Regions from separate parts of the Erwinia sp. AnSW2-5 genome, predicted to be linked through region 1. Evidence: predicted binding sites of a transcription regulator. Region 1 holds the regulator's gene; each other region holds the start of a gene.
What was found. Region 1 encodes LexA, which represses DNA repair genes until DNA is damaged. Its sites were predicted from a motif close to TNCTGTATGTACATACAGNA; they were not measured.
Positions count from the first base shown of each region.

Region 2: the regulator LexA is predicted to act here: its motif matches at 1,480-1,499, upstream of sbmC (DNA gyrase inhibitor SbmC).
Region 3: the regulator LexA is predicted to act here: its motif matches at 1,669-1,688, upstream of umuD (translesion error-prone DNA polymerase V autoproteolytic subunit).

Region 1 is NZ_JBJGXA010000021.1:26,468-29,747, reverse strand. Features, by position in the region: gene plsB (glycerol-3-phosphate 1-O-acyltransferase PlsB) at 1-250, opposite strand, end outside; gene ACFL9S_RS15665 (diacylglycerol kinase) at 378-746, shown strand; gene lexA (transcriptional repressor LexA) at 853-1,461, shown strand; gene dinF (MATE family efflux transporter DinF) at 1,544-2,866, shown strand; gene ACFL9S_RS15650 (CsbD family protein) at 3,083-3,280, shown strand, end outside.
Region 2 is NZ_JBJGXA010000018.1:167,825-171,104, reverse strand. Features, by position in the region: gene dacD (serine-type D-Ala-D-Ala carboxypeptidase DacD) at 220-1,365, shown strand; gene sbmC (DNA gyrase inhibitor SbmC) at 1,523-1,993, shown strand; gene ACFL9S_RS15030 (FUSC family protein) at 2,208-3,266, shown strand.
Region 3 is NZ_JBJGXA010000009.1:122,666-125,945, reverse strand. Features, by position in the region: gene ACFL9S_RS07815 (cryptochrome/photolyase family protein) at 1-1,424, shown strand, start outside; gene ACFL9S_RS07810 (DUF2256 domain-containing protein) at 1,421-1,561, shown strand; gene umuD (translesion error-prone DNA polymerase V autoproteolytic subunit) at 1,706-2,125, shown strand; gene umuC (translesion error-prone DNA polymerase V subunit UmuC) at 2,128-3,280, shown strand, end outside.

The sequences.
Region 1 (3,280 bases):
ACACATGACGTGGCAATACCGTACCGTCGATCTCCAGAGGTTCCAGAGGATCGGGCAGGTCTTGTTTGCGACACTGCTCACGAAGTGCAAGGAGATCGGCCTTTGAATCATAAGGCAGCACATACATAATAGGGCGCGACGTATCAAGCCCGAGTTCAGCAACCGGTTCAGCCGGAATTGCTTTACTTTTTACCAGTAGTTTTACTGGAAGATTCAATAAGTTATAATATAATTTACGCCAACCTGACATAGACAACATGAAGCCTCTTGTTAGCAAAGCGCCGCAAGCATACCAGAAAGCGCCAACAGAATCTGTGGTGTTAAAAAACCTGTAGTTCCACTCATTGACGTTAAACTTCTCAAAGGGTTCCCTTATTATGGCAAATAATGTCACCGGACTGACGCGAATCATAAAAGCGGCCGGGTATTCGTGGAAAGGCATCCGTGCCGCCTGGCAGCATGAAGCTGCTTTTCGCCAGGAAGCCGTCGCGGCGATCATCGCGATTATCATTGCCTGCTGGCTGGACGTGGATGCCATTACCCGTGTGCTGCTGATTGGCTCCGTGATGCTGGTCATTATTGTCGAAATACTCAACAGCGCCATCGAAGCGGTTGTCGACCGCATCGGCAGTGAAATACATCCCCTGGCAGGCCGGGCCAAAGATATGGGCTCTGCGGCTGTGCTGTTGACTATCTTGCTGGCAATTTTTGTTTGGATCATGCTGTTAGTGCCACATTTGCGATGAGTTTTCCAAAAATCGCCACAAACTGCATTTCGCCCAACTTTAGGTTTTCAATGTCTAAATACCTGTATATACTCACAGTCGACTGTATAAACAACCAGGGGGCGGAATGAAAGCACTAACGGCGAGGCAGCAGCAGGTTTATGACCTGATTCGCGACCACATTAATCAAACTGGTATGCCACCTACGCGTGCAGAGATCGCCGCGCAGCTTGGTTTCCGTTCCCCGAATGCGGCTGAAGAGCACCTGAAGGCCTTAGCCCGTAAAGGCGTGATTGAGATCGTTTCTGGTGCTTCACGCGGTATTCGCCTGATGATGGAAGAAGAAGACGGACTTCCACTGATTGGTCGGGTTGCCGCTGGTGAGCCACTGCTGGCAGAGCAACACATTGAAGGCCACTACAAGGTTGACCCTGACCTGTTCAAGCCTGGCGCTGACTTCCTGTTGCGCGTCAGTGGAATGTCGATGAAAGACATCGGTATTATGGACGGCGACCTGTTAGCGGTACACAAAACGGAAGATGTGCGTAATGGCCAGGTTGTGGTGGCGCGCATTGATGATGAAGTGACCGTTAAACGCCTGAAACGCCAGGGTAATACGGTACAGCTTTTACCTGAAAACCCGGATTTCAAACCTATCATCGTCGATCTGCGTCAGCAGACGCTGACGATAGAAGGCCTTGCTGTTGGCGTTATCCGCAACGGCAATTGGCTGTAATCGTGACTCCCCGCTAAATCCTGCGCGCTGCTTCTGCGGCGCGTATTACCATCTGCAATCGCGTTAACTCTGATGGATTCTGATGAAACTGCTCACCTCTGCGGATAAAAGCCTCTGGCGGCTGGCGCTGCCGATGATCCTTTCTAATATTACCGTGCCTCTGCTTGGCCTGGTTGATACGGCTGTGATCGGCCATCTCGATAGCCCAACGTATCTTGGCGGAGTGGCAATCGGCACTACTGTCACCAGCTTCCTGTTTATGCTGCTACTGTTTCTTCGCATGAGCACCACCGGGCTGACAGCCCAGGCATTTGGCGCCAGTGATAAGTCTGCACTGGCGCGTGCGTTGATGCAGCCGCTGCTGCTGGCTCTGCTGGCCGGGCTGCTGTTTGTCCTGCTAAAAACCCCCATTACTCACCTTGCACTGGGCCTGACCGGTGGCAGCGACGAAGTCCTGCACCAGGCGGCACTGTTTATGCAGGTGCGCTGGCTCAGTGCCCCAGCAACACTGGCTAACCTCGTGCTGCTTGGCTGGCTGCTTGGGGTGCAGTATGCGCGTGCTCCGGTGATCCTGCTTGTGGTGGGTAATCTGGTCAATATTTTGCTGGATCTGTGGTTTGTTATTGGGCTGGGATGGGGCGTGCAGGGTGCGGCAGCAGCCACCGCGATCGCTGAATATGTCAGCTTTATAGTCGGCCTGCTGCTGGTATGGCGGGTGATGAAACTGCGTGGTTTGTCGGTAGGGCTGATGCTGAACGCCTGGCGCGGTGATGTGGCGCGCCTGCTGCGCTTAAACCGCGACATCATGCTGCGTTCTCTGTTGCTGCAAATGTGCTTTGCGTCGCTGACAATTTTTGGTGCCCGCCTGGGGAATGATGTCGTCGCGGTCAACGCCGTGCTACTGATGTTCCTCACCTTCACCGCCTATGCACTGGATGGTTTCGCCTATGCGGTTGAAGCCTGTTCAGGGGAAGCCTACGGCGCGAAAAACAGTCAGCAATTACTTAGCGTCTGGCACGCTGCCTGCAGGCAGTCGTTGATAGTCGCAATGGGGTTCTCTCTGTTCTATGCCCTGTTTGGTGAGCAAATTATCGCGCTGCTGACTTCTCTGGAACCGCTTCGGCAGCTTGCCGATCGGTATTTATGGTGGCAGGTGCTGATGCCATTGGCGGGTGTGGGCTGTTATTTGCTGGATGGCATGTTTATCGGCGCCACCCGGGCCAGTGAGATGCGCAACAGTATGGCTATCGCAGCTCTGGGCTTTAGTTTGACGCTGTTTAGCGTGCCGTGGCTGGGTAATCATGGTCTGTGGTTGGCGGTGACGCTGTTCCTGCTGCTGCGCGGTGTCTCCCTGTGGGTCATCTGGCGTCGTCACTGGCGTAATGGTACATGGTTCGCGCAGTGACACATTTGCTTACGTAACCCGAAGCTTCGCTAGTTTATTGAATTTTAGGGGTTTTTAGCAATTTTTTACCACTATTGCCAGCGGGTTAACTGCCGGGTGCCGATTTCTCTACTACAATTATCTTTGTCTTAGGCAAATAACCAGATAATTATCTGGATATTCAGCGAATTTTTGAGACGAAAAAGCTGTTTTAACCCAAGGTAGAGGAATCACATTATGAATAAAGACGAAGCCGGCGGTAACTGGAAACAGTTTAAAGGTAAAGTGAAAGAACAATGGGGCAAGCTGACTGATGATGATCTGACGATCGTTGAAGGTAAACGCGACCAGTTGGTAGGTAAAATTCAGGAGCGCTACGGCTATCAGAAAGATAAAGCCGAGAAAGAGCTTAGTGAATGGGAAACTCGCAATAAC
Region 2 (3,280 bases), on a different contig from region 1:
TATTGCCCTCCTTTGTCACCAAAAATTGAATACTTTATTCATCACTGCCACCACAAAGGGGATGTTGAAGGGGGTAATCCTCTGATTTATTAATATTTTCTTGCAATTTAGTCACGCAAAGTCATCAAGGATCCCGTACAACATGCGCAGTTTTTTTATTGTGTATATGTTGAGGATTGAGCGTTGAAAAAGCATCAGCTTGCAAGTTTCTGTGTGGTTATGGCCCTGAGTACTGCCGCCTGTGCCGAAGGCCAGCCAGCCGGGGATGCACTGGCATTCCCGATGACCGCTCCGGCGATTGATGCCGCTTCCTGGGTGCTGATGGATGCCACCACCGGACAAATCCTCACGTCGGGTAACCCGGACGAACGCCGCAACCCGGCCAGCCTGACCAAACTGATGACGGGCTATGTGGTGGACCGCGCCATCGATCAAAAACGTATCACCCGTGACGATATGGTGACCGTGGGCAACGATGCCTGGGGAGCCGGTAACCCGGTATTTAAAGGGTCGTCACTGATGTTCATCAAACCCGGAGAGAAAATCTCAGTACGTGACCTCAGCCGTGGTGTGATTATCGATTCCGGTAACGATGCCTGCGTTGCACTGGCTGACTATGTTGCCGGAAGCCAGGCGAATTTTGTCACCATGATGAACCAGTATGTGGAGAAACTGGGGCTGAGTAATACCCATTTCGAAACCGTGCATGGGCTGGATGCACCCGGGCAGTTCACCACATCACGCGATCTGGCCATTCTGTCGCGCGCCATTATTAGCGGCGAGCAGGACTTCTACCAGATGTACAGTGAGAAGTCGCTCACCTGGAATGGCATCACTCAACAGAATCGCAATGGCCTGCTGTGGGATAAAACACTGCATGTTGATGGGTTGAAAACCGGTCATACCGAAAGCGCGGGCTTCAACATTATCGCCTCCAGCGTTGACGGGCAGCGCCGTCTGATTGCCGTGATCATGGGCGGAAAAAGCCCCAAAGGGCGTGAAGAGCAGGCACGCAAACTGCTGACCTGGGGCCAGAGCCAGTTCGATACCATACAGCTGTTCCATGCCGGGAAAGAGATTGGTCACGAAAACGTCTGGTATGGCAATCCACACCGCGTCTCACTGGGTAGCGAGAAAGATGTATTCCTGGCGCTGCCACGTGATGAGGTGCAAAAAGTCAAAGCCAAGTATGTGATTGACCGGAAGGACCTGGAAGCGCCGATTAAGCTGCACGAAAAGGTGGGCACTATCCAGCTGGTAGAAGGCGATAAGATACTGGCCAGTTACCCGCTGGTGGCGTTGCAGCCGGTGGAACAGGCCGGTCTCATTACCCGCATCAGCGATTACATTAAGCAGAAGCTATAGTCACACTCTGTGCTGGCCGGGCATGAAAAACATGGCCCGGCCACGAACCCAACATGTGCACTTCCTCACAGATCATTTCTCTGAGATTGAAAACCTCTGGTAAAAAACCCGTTAAGGTGGTTATTTATACAGTAGTTAATTCATCGAGGAGAAAACCATGCAGGTCGAAATTCAGCGTTTTGAACCAAGAAATGTGGCGGCTTTTCATCTGGTCGGTCCGTGGCACGAAACTGCGCCGCAAGGCTTCGCCCGTTTGAGAGAATGGGTGGAACGTCATCACCTGGCAGGAGACTGGCTGGCGATCTATTACGATAACCCCGAGGTCGTCCCCCCTGAAAAGTTGCGGATCGATACCGGCATCAGCGTGCCTGACGGTTTCGTTTTACCGCTGGACAGTGAGGGTGTGGAACTGCGTTCTATTCCCGGTGGCACCTATGGCGTGGCGAAGGTGACTGTCAGCGACGGCGATTTTTCAACACCCTGGCTGGCATTTTACGACGAATGGTTGCCAAACAGCGGCTATCAGCGCGCAGAAGGACCCTGTTTTGATCACTACCTGAACGACGGTTCGCAAAGCGGAATATGGGAGTTCCTGATCTGCGTTCCGCTGGTTAAACGCAGCCTTTAGCACCCCCCTGTTTTGTTATCGGAATGTGAACGACATCCGCCAGAAGAAAATAGTCGATTAACGTTTTGTATCAGTGCGGTAAGCTCAGTGTTTTCTGCTGCTTACCGCAGTGAAATGAGCGAGAAAACGGCGGGAAACCTCCATCGTTCGCCTGTCTCCCGAGCGTGCTTCAGGTATGATGTCCCGCTTATTCTCTCTTCTTTCGGAGCCACATTTGCGACCGGACAAGCCGCTGTCGGCCTTTGAGTTCAGCCTGTATCGAAATTACCGCATCGTCCACGGTGTGCGTATCGCTCTGGCGTTTATCCTGACGTTCCTGCTGGTGCGCCTGATGGAGATCCCGGAAGGCAGCTGGCCGCTGATCACGCTGGTGGTAGTGATGGGTCCTATCTCCTCGTGGGGCAACGTATTTCCGCGTGCGGTGCAGCGTATTGGTGGCACCATCTTTGGTTCGATCTCCGGGCTGATTGCCCTCAAACTGGAACTCATCTCCCTGCCGGTAATGCTGGTGTGGTGCGCTGCGGTGATGTTTATCAGCGGTTTTCTCACTCTCGGTAAACACCCGTATATGGCGTTGCTGATCGGCATCACCCTGGCGGTGATCTGTGGCGGGATCCCGGGGGATATGACCACCGCACTGTGGCGCGGGGGCGATGTGATCCTCGGCTCTTTGCTGGCCCTGCTGTTTACCAGTATCTATCCGCAGAAAGCCTATACTCACTGGCGCATCCAGCTTTCGGATTTGCTGCTGGAGACCGCGCGGGTGTATCACGCCGGGTTTTCTCCTAACCTTGTTGAGAAGCCGCGTCTGTCACGCCCGTTACAACGTTTGCTCAGTAACGTGGTTAAAATGCGTGCGTTGATTGAGCCATCCAGTAAAGAAACACGCACGCCACGATCGGTGTTTGAGGGGATTCAGACGCTGAACCGCAATCTGGTTTGTACGCTGGAACTTCAGCTTAATGCCTGGTGGGCTTCCCGTCAGAGTCATCTGATTATGCTCAATGCCCCGGCACTGCGGCGAACCCAGCAAATGACCGAAAATACGCTGCGGGCGCTGTCAAAAGTGATTGTTGAAGGGGATACCGGGAAAATTGCCGCCAACAGCGAAGAACTGGCAGAAATCACCCGTGAACTGCGGCAGCTGATTGCCGAGTCAGACAGCGATGAACTGGTAGAAACGCCCATTCACGGTTATGTCTGGCTCAGCCTGGAAATGGCCAGTCAGCTGGAAAGATTGACGGAACTGATCCGCCTCGCGTTGCGAAAATAGAATGATTCAGCAAC
Region 3 (3,280 bases), on a different contig from region 1:
AGGAGGCCAGCCATGTTCCTCATCATCCGCAAAAAATCATATTGATCTTCAGCGCCATGCGTCATTTTGCCCAGGCGTTACAGCAACGTGGCATCCGGGTTGAATATGTCACTCTCGATGACCCGAAAAACAGCGGGTCAATACCCGGGGAGCTCAGGCGCTGGCACTCGCTGGTGGCGCCGGACGAAGTGCATCTGACCGAGTGCGGCGACTGGCGACTGGAGGAGTCGATAAAGGCGTGTGAATTCCCGATTCACTGGCATAGCGATACCCGATTTCTGTGCACGCGTAGTGAGTTCTCTTCCTGGGCTGCAGGTAAAAAACAGCTGCGCATGGAGTTTTTTTATCGTGAGATGCGCCGCAAGAGTGGGTTGTTGCTGAACGACGACGGCAGTCCTGTTGGTGGGGCATGGAATTTTGATGCTGAAAACCGCAAAGCGCTGCCCAGGAATGTCACAGCGCCATACCCGGCACGTTTCAGTGCAGATGCCATTACCCGTGACGTCATGGCACTGGTGGGCGAACATTTTAGCCATCATTATGGTTCAGCCACTTCCTTCGATTATCCGGTGACTCACGAAGATGCGCGCGCGCTGTGGGATTATTTTCTCGATTACGGTCTTGCAGCGTTTGGTGACTATCAGGATGCGATGGCCAGCGATGAGCCTTTTTTGTTCCATGCCCGCATCAGTGCGGCGCTTAATATCGGCCTGCTTGACATGCGCCAGTTATGCGCTGATGTGGCGTCTGCCTTTAAGGCAGGCCATGTTGCACTCAATGCTGCCGAAGGATTTATCCGTCAGTTGATTGGATGGCGTGAGTATGTGCGCGGCGTCTACTGGCTGAAAATGCCCGAGTACGCCAGCGGTAATCTGTTTGCAAATCGGCGGATGCTGCCAGAGTTCTACTGGACGGGTGAAACTCAGATGAACTGTATGCGGCAAACCATCGGGCAAAGCCTGGAACATGCCTATGCCCACCATATTCAGCGCCTGATGGTAACCGGTAATTTTGCGTTGCTCGCGGGTATTGCACCAGAACAGGTATGCCAGTGGTATCTGGCGATTTATATGGATGCATTTGACTGGGTTGAACTCCCCAATACGCTGGGTATGGTGATGCATGCCGACGGGGGATATCTGGGATCTAAACCTTACTGTGCCAGCGGCCAGTATATTCATCGTATGTCTGATTACTGCCGTAGCTGCGCCTATAAAGTCAGTGAAAGCACGACTGACAACGCCTGCCCGTTCAACGCCCTCTACTGGCATTTTTTGATGCGCCATAGCGATATTTTGCGGAATAATCCGCGTATGAACCTGACGTATAAAAACCTTGATCGTATGACAGAAGCCCGGCAGCAGGCGCTCTGGCAGCACGGTGAAGGGCTTCTGGCCCGCCTGGATGCCGGTAAGCCGTTGTGAAAAAAAAGAGCGATCTCCCAGTCAAAATTTGCGCGGTTTGCGGGCGGCCTTTCAGCTGGCGCAGAAAATGGGCGAGCTGCTGGGAAGAGGTGCGCTACTGCTCAGAACGTTGCAGGCGACAGCGGGTACCGCGTTAAATGTCGCGGTGACGGTGAAGACTCATCGAACAACTAAATTTCCCGCCACTTCAGGCGCTTTCCAGAATCTCACCGCAAGGTGCTTGATCGCAGCACCGATTCAGCGGTACTGTATATAAATACAGTGTTGTTGAGATTCCCCTTATGCAGTTCATCCGCCCGATCGACAGTTATCACGCCCTCCACCTGCCTCTCTTCCTTGAGCGCGTTCCGTGTGGGTTTCCCAGCCCGGCGCAGGACTATGTTGAAGATCGCCTTGATCTCAACAAGTTTGCCATTAAACACCCCAGCGCCACCTATTTTATCAAGGTGAGCGGTGACTCGATGCGTGGGGCAGGGATCGGTGACGGTGACCTGCTGATCGTCGACCGCTCACTGACCGCCGTTCATGGCGACATCGTGGTAGCTGCTGTGGCGGGGGAATTTACGGTCAAAGAGTTACGTACCCGGCCCACGCTGCAACTGGTTCCCCATAACAGTGAGTATTCGGCGATCTCCTTCCTGAGTGAGGAAGAGCTGGAGATTTTCGGCGTGGTGACGTTTACCCTTAAAGCACACAAATAACCATGTATGCGCTGGTGGATGTGAACAGCTTCTACACTTCCTGTGAAACGGTTTTTCGCCCGGATCTGCGTGGACAGCCCGTGGTGGTGGTATCCAATAACGACGGCTGTGTGATCTCCCGCTCGGCGGAAGCCAAAGCGCTGGGGATCAAAATGGGCGCGCCTTATTTTAAGCTGAAACAAGAGCTGCATCGCCAGCATGTACACGTGTTCAGCTCTAACTACGCGCTCTATGCTGACCTCAGTGAGCGGGTGATGATGTTGCTGACTGAGATGTCCCCGGGCATTGAGATTTACTCGATTGATGAAGCCTTTATTGATGTTGCCGGGGTGGCGAACTGCATGCCGTTGGACGCCTTTGGTCACCAGATGCGCAGCCGCATACTGAAAGAGACGGGGCTGACGGTGGGCGTGGGGATTGGGCCGACTAAAACGCTGGCTAAACTCGCCAATTATGCGGCGAAAAAGTGGAGCAAGGCAGGCGGCGTGGTCGACCTGTCGAATGTTGCTCGCCAGCGTAAACTGCTGGCGCTGGTGCCGGTAGAAGAGGTGTGGGGTGTGGGCCGCCGGATCAGTAAAAAACTCAATTTGATGGGGATTGAAAATGCGCTGCAACTGGCGGAATCGTCCCTGTGGGTGATCCGCAAACATTTTAACGTGGTGCTGGAAAGAACCGCTCGCGAACTGCGCGGCGAGCCGTGCCTCGGCATGGACGAGTTTGCGCCTACGAAGCAACAGATTATGTGCAGCCGCTCGTTTGGGCACCGCATCACCGACTATGAAGAGATGCATCAGGCCATCTGTGCCTATGCTGAACGTGCCTGTGAAAAACTGCGTCAGGAGAAACAGTTCTGCCGTTTTATCAGCGTCTTCCTGCGCACCAGTCCGCATGCGGAAGGCGAGGTCTTCTACGGCAACCAGGCTTCCGGCACGCTGCTGATCCCGTCTAATGATACGCGTGACATTCTCCGTGTGGCGACGGATGCCCTCGATCGTATCTGGATTGAAGGGCATCGCTATATGAAAGCCGGGGTGATGCTGGGGGATTTCTTTAGCCGGGGTGAGGCCCAGTTAAACTTATTTGATGAGTATCAGCCGAAGCCAAACAGCGAAGCGCTGATGCAGGTGCTGGATGGGTTGAACCAGTCGGGCAAGG